One region of the Cohnella hashimotonis genome, then DNA from elsewhere that is predicted to be linked to it. Evidence: riboswitches for the same ligand, from Rfam matches in the RefSeq annotation. Region 1 holds a riboswitch; the other holds the start of a gene.
The links. A riboswitch is a leader RNA that binds a small molecule or an ion and turns the genes downstream of it on or off. The one in region 1 is predicted to bind ZMP and ZTP.
Positions count from the first base shown of each region.

Region 2: it holds a riboswitch for ZMP and ZTP, as region 1 does, so the genes downstream of both, rpiB (ribose 5-phosphate isomerase B) here and KB449_RS22145 (bifunctional 5,10-methylenetetrahydrofolate dehydrogenase/5,10-methenyltetrahydrofolate cyclohydrolase) in region 1, are expected to answer to the same signal.

Region 1 is NZ_JAGRPV010000001.1:5,442,907-5,448,146, reverse strand. Features, by position in the region: gene KB449_RS22155 (extracellular solute-binding protein) at 1-317, shown strand, start outside; gene KB449_RS22150 (cyclodeaminase/cyclohydrolase family protein) at 352-987, opposite strand; gene KB449_RS22145 (bifunctional 5,10-methylenetetrahydrofolate dehydrogenase/5,10-methenyltetrahydrofolate cyclohydrolase) at 984-1,847, opposite strand; ZMP/ZTP riboswitch at 1,939-2,023, opposite strand; gene KB449_RS22140 (DUF1801 domain-containing protein) at 2,158-2,562, shown strand; gene hflX (GTPase HflX) at 2,966-4,252, shown strand; gene KB449_RS22130 (MmcQ/YjbR family DNA-binding protein) at 4,447-4,848, opposite strand; gene KB449_RS22125 (AAC(3) family N-acetyltransferase) at 4,969-5,240, shown strand, end outside.
Region 2 is NZ_JAGRPV010000002.1:156,676-161,915, forward strand. Features, by position in the region: gene KB449_RS35225 (manganese efflux pump MntP) at 84-641, shown strand; gene KB449_RS35230 (low molecular weight protein arginine phosphatase) at 698-1,279, shown strand; gene KB449_RS35235 (Rpn family recombination-promoting nuclease/putative transposase) at 1,358-2,245, opposite strand; gene KB449_RS35240 (SLOG family protein) at 2,382-2,996, opposite strand; ZMP/ZTP riboswitch at 3,099-3,180, shown strand; gene rpiB (ribose 5-phosphate isomerase B) at 3,270-3,728, shown strand; gene KB449_RS35250 (TIGR01440 family protein) at 3,754-4,353, shown strand; gene KB449_RS35255 (serine hydroxymethyltransferase) at 4,505-5,240, shown strand, end outside.

The sequences.
Region 1 (5,240 bases):
GCCGCTTCGATTATCGCTCGCTCATGTCGCTTAGCAGGGCCGGCGAGCAATATGCCTATCGCGAAGCGGCCAAGTACGCGTCTCCCATTGCCGGCGAAGCGCCGAAGCTGACCGCAAGCGAGGTCGCCTGGGCGGGACCGGCGCTGGAGCAGTTGGACAAGTATTACGGGGCCAACGTCTCTCAGTTTATTCTCGGCTACAAGCCGATGTCCGAGTGGGACGCCTTTATCGAGGGGCTGAACAAGCTGAGTATGACCAGGCTGAAAGCGTTGTATCAGCAGGCGTTCGATCGGGCAAAGGAAGGCGGGCGACCGTGAACGCCGGAGGCGCGGATGAACGTTTGCGCCGCCGTCACTCAAGCATCCTGCGGCGGGCGATGTCCTGCGCTTCTCGCGCCATGTCCGCGATGAGACGCATCAGATCGGCCGCCTGTTCGGCATATGCCGCTTCCAGCTTTGCGTCCTGAAGCGAACCGAAGTTAATCTCCGCGGTGAGCAGGGCGGACCGCGCCGCGGCCTCCAGCAGAATTGCGGCGATCGCCAGGTCGGACAAGACGTTTTTATTGGCGCCTTCTGCGATCCGCAGCGTATGGCTCAAGCCTTCCCGGCATTGATCCATGAGACGGAGGGGCACCGCGGTCGCTTGGACGGCGGCTTCGCGCAGCGCCGCCCGGCGCTGCGCTTTTTCCTCTTCGGTCGCCTTCGGCAGCCGCAGCGCGCTCATGTACCGGTCGAACGACGCGATATCCGCATGCATCAACGTCTCGCATTCGGCGCTCAGGCGGCTCATCTCCGCGAGCGTCTCTTCGATCTGCGGCCGGATCGCCGTGAACTTGTCGCCTTGCGACAGCCGGCCGACCATCGATGTCATCGCGGCCCCCAGCGCGCCAACCACTGCGGCTACGCTGCCGCCGCCGGGCGTCGGGTCTGCGCTGCCCGCTCGTCCGATGAAGCTCCGAATCGATTGATCCCACGAGATGTCGCTCATTCGCCGATCGCCTCCTTTTGCTGCTGCCAATCGATCGCATCCATCAAGTTCCTGAACACGATCGCGGTCGTCAACGTACCTACGCCGCCGGGCACAGGCGAATAGGCTGCGGCGCGATCGCCCGCGCCTGCGGCCACATCGCCGGCGATGCTGCCGTCCGCGAGCTCGTTGATGCCGGCATCGACCAGAACGAGGCCGGGATGGACCATGCCGGGGGTCACCGTATCCGGGCGGCCGACGGCGACGAAGGCGAACGCCGCACGCGAGAGGTGCGCCGCGATATCCGGCGTGCGGGAGTGGCAGACGGTGACGGTCGCTTGCTCCCGCTGCAGCAGATGGAAGAGCGGCAGCCCGACGGTCTGGCCGCGTCCCACCAGCGTGACGTCGGCGCCTTCGAGCGCGTAGCCGTAATGCTTGACGAGCGCGATGCAAGCTTGCGGCGTGGCCGGGTAGAGGCCGGCTTCGCCCGTGACGACGGCGAGCTTGTTGGCGGGTGTGACGCCATCGACGTCTTTGGCCGGCGCGATGGCCCGCTCGATGCGGCGCGCGGACAAACGGGCGGGCAGCGGCAGCTCCAGCAGGATGCCGTGAATGGCGGGATCCGCATTGCACTCGGCGATCAGCTGCAGGAGGGACGCTTCGGTCGCGCTGGCCGGGAGCTCGTGAAGTCGGTAGGCGACGCCGAGCCGGTCCGCGATTTTGCGTTTGGCTTGCGCATAGTAAGCGGAAGCCGGATCTCCTTCAACCAGAATAACGGCCAGCTGCGGCTGCGTGCCGGATTCCTTGAGCGCCTGCGCGCGCGAGCGGACGTGGTCGTAGATTCGTTCCGCCGCTTCCTTGGCTTTCATAATCGTCGTCATACCGTGGTCCTCCTTTAATGGGAATGCCGATTTTTAAACGAAAAAGGACCCGCGGCAGGCTCGTATGCGCATACGAGTCCTGCTCGCGGATCCTTTTCTCCCAGGCGAACGGAAGGGTCCCGCCGCATGCTCCCTCGTGGTCGATTCCACTGATCTCGCCAGTCGCAAGCGGCTCTATAACACTCATAGTATCAGACCCGGCTGCGATTGGAAACCGTTGAGAAACGGGAAGCGCGATATCGGGATTAGGAAGCAGATGGTAGAATAGGACGTATGCAGGGGACTTCGAATAAAGAGGAGCGCGGAGCGGATGCAGAAGGAAAGGGAGACGGCGGCCATCGCGGTAGCCGACTTCATGGACAAGCTCGAACATCCGATGAAACGGGAGATCGAGGCGCTGCGCGCGCTTGTACGCGACGCGGACGTCCGGCTCGCCGAGGGCATTAAGTGGAACGCACCCAGCTACAGCGTTGACGGAGAGGATCGGGTCACGCTTAACCTGCAGGGCAAGGGCATAATCCGGCTCGTCTTCCATGCCGGCGCGAAGAAAAAGAATTTGAATATCCGCGCGGCATGGGGCGAGGACGCGTCCGGACTGCTTGAATGGGCGGCCGACGACCGGGCGATCGTCAAGCTCGCGGGCATGGACGACGTGCGGGAAAAAGGGGACAAATTGGCGAGCGTCATACGGCGTTGGCTTGAAGCGACGAGCTGAGGGCTGCCGCCGTTCGCTAACCATTCGCGAGGAAGCGTTTGCCATTTCAAGGTGCCATGTGTTAGAATCGAGGTACTTTACGGAACGGAGGGTTGCCGTGTGATAGACTACATCCGAGTTCGCACTTTGGTCGGCTAATGATTAGCGCCCAAGCTCTGCCTGCAGGCAGGGGACTCAGATGAAGTCTGTCTACATTCGAAGGCAACCCGCGCGGGAGCTGCGCCGGTTCGCTTGTTCGCGGATGCTTTGTCGTCCGCCGGCGGCCGGCCTTTGGATAGGCACGATTTCGAGCGCGATTTTCCCATGTCGGGGGAATCGTGTTTCCTCGATCTGATCACCCTGAACGCAGGCGGACGAAGCCTGTGTTTTTTTGTTTTACCGATCACGAGAGGATGATGAGTATATGGAACGAGAAGATATCGAACCGAACAACCTGGCGCGCGCCGTCGTCGTGGGCGTTCAGCTGAACAACGCGCCGGGATTCGAATATGCCATGCAGGAGCTTCGCAACCTGGCGGACGCATGCGGCATCGAGACGGTCGGCGAGCTGACGCAAAAGGCGGAACGCGTGAATTCCGCCCATTATATCGGCAGCGGCAAGGTGGAGGAGCTGAAGGCGATCGCCGCGGAGCTCGACGCCTCGACGGTCATTTTTAACGACGAGCTGTCCCCCTCGCAAATTCGCAACCTGGAGTCCGCGCTGGAGCGTCGGGTCATCGACCGCACGATCCTGATCCTCGACATCTTCGCCGAGCGCGCGCAGACGAAGGAGGCGCAGCTGCAGGTCGAGGTGGCGAAGCTCCAGTACATGCTGCCTCGGCTGGTGGGTCTGCGCGAATCGCTCGGACGTCAAGGCGGCGGATCAGGCCTTAAGAACCGCGGCGCCGGGGAGACCAAGCTGGAGCTGGACCGCCGGCGGATCGAGGAGCGCATCTCGCATATGCAGCAGGAGCTCGAGAAGCTGGTCGCCCGCCGCCAGGTCCAGCGCAAGCAGCGCCAGAAAAACGAGGTGCCTGTCGTCGCGCTCGTCGGCTACACGAACGCCGGCAAGTCCAGCCTCATGAACGCGCTGCTGGCAGCTTACGAACCCGAATCCGGCAAGCGCGTGCTGGCCAAGGATATGCTGTTCGCCACACTGGAGACCGCCGTTCGCAGCATCTCGCTGCCTGACCGCAAAACCTTTCTGTTAGCGGACACGGTCGGCTTCGTCAGCCAGCTGCCGCACCATCTCGTGAAGGCGTTTCGCTCCACGCTAGAGGAAGTGTCCGAGGCGGATCTGCTCGTCCACGTCGTGGACGCCGCCAATCCCGAATACGAGCAGCATATCGCCGTGACCCGGGAAACGCTGATGGACCTGGGCGCCGACGGGATTCCGGCCATCTATGCCTACAACAAGGCGGATCTGCTGCCGGACGCCGACTTCCCGCGCGTCGACGGCGATATCGTCTACCTGTCCGCCGCGAGCGGCCAAGGCGTCGAAGAGCTCGTGAAGATGATCAGGGACCGCGTCTTCGGCGACTATGTCGAGGGCGAGGTGCTGATTCCGTACGACCAGGGCCGGCTCGTCGCTTACTTTAACGAGCATGCTGACGTACGAAGCACGGAGTACGAGGAAACGGGCACGCGCCTGTCTCTCAGCTGCAGGGCGGCGGATTACGAGCGGTACCGCGAATTGTTCGTGGAGCGATAGGAACGAAGAGCATTAGGAACGAAGAGGACCGCTCGAAGGAGCGGTCCTTTCCAGGTCGGATCGGCGAAGCGGGTTATGTTCGGCATGCGCCGGTCACCCAGCTCGCGCCGATGCGCGCGATCGGAACGGTGTTCGGCACCGCGCTTGGCGTAAGGCTGCCGAAGGAAAAGCAGGGGATGAGGCGGCTTGCGGCCTCACTGCTTATTACGACGGGCATCATCGTCCTTAGGATATGGGGCTAGCCGCATTTCCAGCGCTTCGCGGTCCGCTTTTTTCAGCTTGCTCACGACCGCATCGTAGGAATGATCGACCATCGCCTTCAAGTCCTCGTCAGGCACGGTACCGTCGAGACGGACGGTGTTCCAATGCATCTTGTTTAAATGGTAGCCGGGAATGACGGCGGCGTACTGCTGCCTGAGACTCTCAGCGAGCACAGGATCGCATTTCAAGCTGACGGAGGGCGGCTCGCCGCGTTCGTCCACCAGCGCGAACACTTTGCCCGACACCTTCAGCACGAGCGGCTGGTCGCCGAACGGATAATCTTTAATGGCGCCTTTTTTGGTCAGGATGTACTTGACCAGCGACGGGACGTTCATCCGGGAATCCTCCATTCATACACGCGTTTATCCTTCAGATATAACACGCCGGGCGGCAAAAGTTAAGTCTGTCCGATTTTTTCGAGTGCCTTCATTATATTAGAAAGGGGCGATAACGCGATGAGCGAAAAAGACATCGTCGATCGCACGCGGCGGCCGAACACGATATCGTCGATAAAGACGCAGCTCGGGCAGCTCGGCGTTCGCCTCGGCGACACGCTGCTCGTCCATTCCTCCTTGTCCCGGATGGGCTGGGTATGCGGCGGACCGCAGGCGGTGATTGTGGCGCTCCTGCAGGCTGTCGGCGAAGACGGCACGATCGTCATGCCGGCGCAGAGCGGCGATTGGAGCGATCCGGCCGAATGGCAGAATCCGGCCGTGCCCGCGGACTG
Region 2 (5,240 bases), on a different contig from region 1:
CGCCTGCCTTTCGTCGGGTCATGTTCGCCGTCTTGTCCGCATATGCTCCCTATATCGGGCTAGCTGGACAAGGGGGCTAAAGCATGGAATGGTCTGCGGCGGCAGGGCATTTGATTACGATCGGCATTATGGCGGTCGCGCTCGGGATGGATGCCTTCTCGCTCGGCATCGGAATCGGGCTTAAGGGCATCCGGAAGCTGGACGTGCTCAAGCTGAGCGCCCTGATCGCTTTGTTCCACGTATTGATGCCGCTTGGCGGGATGCTGACCGGGCACTACGTGAGCGGACTGTTGGGCGGCGTCGCGACGTCGGCTGCGGGTGCGCTCCTGATCCTGCTCGGCGGGCATATGGTATACAGCGCGATCCGGGGGGAGGCGGTAACGTCGTTCAACCACCGGACGTTTTGGGGCATGCTCGTTTTCGCCCTCAGCGTGAGCATCGACGCCTTTTCGGTCGGCGTCTCGCTGGGCATGTTCTCCGCGCATATGATGTTTACGGTGCTGATGTTCGGATTCGTGGGTGGAGCCATGAGCGTGCTGGGTCTGCTGCTCGGGACGCGCGTGAGCCAGTCGCTCGGCGGTTACGGGGAAGCGTTCGGCGGGGTCATATTGTTTGCATTCGGCCTGCTGTTTCTGATATAACTAGTTCACTATAAAGTGACGGGGCGACGGTCCGTCCGAATGAGGAGGCTAGGATAATGCGGCGTATATTGATGGTGTGCACCGGGAATACATGCCGGAGTCCGATGGCCGAAGCTCTGCTGCGGGATTGGGCGAGACGGACGGGCGCGGAGATGGAAGTGCGGTCCGCCGGGGTGGCTGCCCAATCGGGCATGCCGATCTCCGCGAACGCGGCGGAGACGCTGAGGCGCAGCAATGTCGCGCTGCCGGGTTCTTCGACGAGGCTTGACCGGGGAGACGTGGAGTGGGCGGAGCTCATCCTGACGATGACCGCCTCCCATAAGCGGGCAATCGCGGAGCGGTATCCGCATGCGGCTTCCAAGACCTATACGCTCAAGGAATACGCAAGCCAGAGCGAGGCGCTGCTGCCGGACCTGCAGGAGATGGATCGCCTTCATGCGGAATTTCAGGTGGCGCTGGCGCTCGGCAAGCCGTTCCCCGAACAGGACAAGCGGCGCCTGAGCGAGCTGTCGCGGCGCGCGCCAGATCTTGATATCGCGGACCCTTACGGCGGGCCGCTCGCGGTATACGAAGCTTGCGCGCGGGAGATTCGCGAGGCGATCGATCGGGCTTTTGGCGGGCGGCAAGCTGCAGATTGATTGAATGCTTTAAGTGTTCTTACTTAACTACGTCGGCAAAGCGCCGCTTGCTCCGGCTGTGGAGCGGGCGGCGCTATTTTAATGCGAATCCCGCAGCTTGGCGACCTCTTCCTGAGGCAGATCGAGCAGGTCGGCGATCTGTCCGGGCGTAAAGCCTTTGGCCAGCAGCTTGCGCACGCTCTCGGCGCGGCCGCTCTCTCTGCCCTTTTCCAGACCTTCCTCCAAGCCTTCCTCGTAGCCCCAGCGCTTCCATGCAGGCATCAATTCCATTACGCGTTCGGCCTCCTCCGGATCGCGGGCATGCAGCTCGCGTAAAATGGACCGGTCCTCTTCGAATTCGGGCCGGTAGTAGAGATCCGCAATCGACATGACGAGCGCCAGCTTGGCGTCGTCCAGCGTCGGATGCAGCCTCGCCAGCATTTTGAGGTAAGCCAGGCGAAGCTCGCGTCTGTCCTTTTCATTATAACCCATCCGCGACAACAGCGCAGCGGCGACCGGGTTGTCCGACTTGGCGAAACGCCGCCAATCCAGACGGGCTAGTTCCAGCTTGCGGAAGCGGAATTCCACGATGCTCTCCTCCTCGAAGCGCATCGAATATCCGTCAGGCTCGTCTCTTGCGCGGTTTCCGGTGAACACGGCCACGGGGACGATCACTTTATAGGTTTTGCGGTGGCGCTCCAGCAGCCTTGCAAAATACAGGAACATCCGCTCCGCAAAATCCGCTTGCGCATAAGATTGCGGCTCCAGATGAATAAGGATGAATACGTTCTTGCCTCGCAGGCGAACCTCGACCAGCAAATCTACCGTGCGTTTTTCGCCTCCGACGACATCCACCAACAGCTCTTGCATGAGAAAGCGAGTATGGGAGAAGTCGATCGAACGGTAAAGCTCGGGAAAAAACAAGGCCATGAATTCGGCGAAAAAGGTTTGCAGCAGCTTCTTGAACGCTTCGTCGTGCGGCGCCATCTCGGATCGTCACGCTCCTCGGGAAAACAAAAAGCGCCGCCAGCTCTCGTGGGAGAGCGTGCGACGCATGCTTTGCGACCGTATTCGTGACATCAGTTTAACAGGCGATCGGCTACGACGCAACTCCCGGCTTCCATTAAATCTCTTCATTCCAGTCGGGACTTCTGTCTTCGTAATTGTCCGCTCCTGCCATTCCGTCCGCCATCTCGTATTGCTCTTCGTTCGCGGCGCTCTGAATGTCCTCCGAGCTGACGGCGAGGTAGAGGTAGCCGTCCTCGCGGTTTTTGCGCAGCGCCTTTTCTTTCATAAACTTCGGGCTGGCATCCCCGGCTTCTTCGTCGTAGACAAGGATGATGCCTTCCGTTTTGCGTAGGAGCAAGTCGTCGCGTGCGGTGAACTGCCAAGGGCCGCTGTAGGGCTGCTTGCTCACTGCCGCATAGTAATCGACGTTTTTCAGGATGTCGCGGTAGTATTCTTGTTTATCCTCGCTCCACTTTTCCTCCTGGCCCTCGAATGCCGTCAGGATCGACAGCCGCAGCTGCGGATAATTCTTTTTCAGCGCGATGACGGATTCGCAAGCCCATAGATCGACGCCGTATTGGCCGGGCGTGATGACCCATTCGAGACCTTCCTCGACCAAAGGGATGAGCTTGGACTCGATCGCTTTCCGTATAAAAGGGATGCCCTTGTGTTTTTGTCCGAAAATGCCGAGCTCGTGCGCACGGTATCCGGTAATCAGCAGATTGTTCATGCTCGCTCCTTACTGAACCGTCATAAATCTTCGTAAGGATGATTATAGTCTATTTTCGATTGACTTCGGCATTTTCCTTCGCTATTATGTAGCTACAAGTTGCAGTTCCGGTGTAACTGGCGACACAAGTGGGATTAACCACAGTGGAGCACCGGAATGTCGGCCGGTCGCCTGGGCAGAGAGCAGCGTGCTTTGAGCACGTGTGCTCTTTTTCGTCTTTTTTCGGCAAATTCGGTATAATACAACTGACAATCAAGGGAGGTAGGTACAGTCATGATCATCGCTATCGGCGCCGACCACGCGGGCTATCGTCTCAAGGACGTCATCGTCCCGTTTCTGGAAGCGCAGGGTCACCAGATTATCGATCTCGGATGCCATTGCGGGGATTCGGTGGATTATCCGGATTATGCCGTGCCCGTCTGCGGAAAGGTCGTCAGCGGGGAGGCGGACAGGGGCATCCTGATCTGCGGGACGGGGATCGGCATGTCGATCGCGGCGAACAAGACGCCGGGCATCCGCTGCGCGCTCGTGCACGATTTGTTCTCGGCCAAGGCCACGCGCGAGCACAACGATACCAACGTGCTGGCGATGGGCGAGCGCGTCGTCGGACCGGGCGTCGCCGAGGAGATCGTTCGCGTCTGGCTGGACACGCCTTTCTCCGAAGGACCTCGCCATGTCGGACGTCTGAACAAGGTCAAGGCGATCGAAGAGCAGCAGGCACTTCATCCTTGAACGGACCGGGAGGCGCGATGCGACGATGACTGACCAAGACCAAGCGTTGCCCGTCGCGGGCCAAGTCGAAAAAGCGCTGTCCGAGCTGGCCGAAGTCGCGGCCTTGGGTGCGGGACAGATCGTCGTGCTGGGCGTCAGCACGAGCGAAGTGCAAGGGCGCCGCATCGGCACGTCCGGAGCGCCTGCCGTCGCCCGCGAGATCTATGAAGGCGTGCGGCGCGTCCGCGAGCGACGGGGGTTCGAGACCGTATGGCAATGCTGCGAGCACCTGAACCGCGCGCTTGTGACCGAGCGGAGCTTAGCTGTCTCCCGCGGCTGGACGATCGTATCGGCCGTGCCCGTGCCCAAGGCAGGCGGCTCCATGGCTGCCTATGCATTCAGCCAGTTGACGGATCCCTGCCTCGTCGAGGCTGTGGCCGTCGATGCGGGACTGGATATCGGCGAAACGATGATCGGCATGCACTTGCGTCCGGTCGCCGTGCCGGTAAGGCCGTCGGGCCGCTGGATCGGCGAGGCGCGGGTGACGATGGCATACGCGCGCCCGAAGCTGATCGGCGGCGAACGCGCGGTCTACGCGCTGCCAAGCCGGGAGCGGGAGGCGCCGCCTTCCGGAACGTGCGACTGAGCCGCAGCTGTCCGGCTAACGGCGCGCCGAGCGGCCGAGTCCCGGCCGAGATAGCCGGAAAAACCGGCTAACGGCACTTCACGCGAATGCCTTTTCCGCTAACCATCCCTTACAATAAATCAACTTTCCATAACCCTAAGGAGGACCAACCATGACCGCCAATCTGCGCAAGCAAGACCCCGAGATCGTCAAAGCCCTTAACCTCGAGCTCGGCCGCCAACGCGACAACCTCGAGCTGATCGCGTCCGAGAACATTGTGAGCGAAGCCGTCCTCGAAGCGATGGGTACCGTGCTCACGAATAAATATGCGGAAGGCTACCCGGGCAAGCGGTTCTACGGCGGCTGCGAGTACGTCGACATTCCCGAAGAGATCGCCCGCAACCGCGCCAAGGAACTGTTCGGCGCCGACCATGCCAACGTGCAGCCGCACTCCGGCGCGCAGGCGAACCTCGCCGTCTACCTGGCGACGTTGCAACCGGGCGACACCGTGCTCGGCATGAACCTCGCGCACGGCGGCCACCTGACGCACGGTAGCCCGGTTAACGCTTCCGGCCTGCTGTATAACTTCGTCGCTTACGGCGTCGACGAGCAGACCTTCACGATCAACTACGACGAAGTCCGCAAAGCCGCGTTCAAGCACCGTCCGCGTATGATCGTCGCCGGCGCGAGCGCGTATCCGCGCATCATCGACTTTGAAGTGCTCGGCCAGATCGCTCGCGACGTGGGCGCGCTGTTCATGGTCGACATGGCGCATATCGCCGGCCTCGTGGCAGGCGGCCAGCACCCGAGCCCGGTGCCGCACGCGCACTTCGTCACGACGACGACGCACAAGACGCTGCGCGGCCCGCGCGGCGGCCTGATCCTGTGCACCAAGCCTTGGGCGGCGG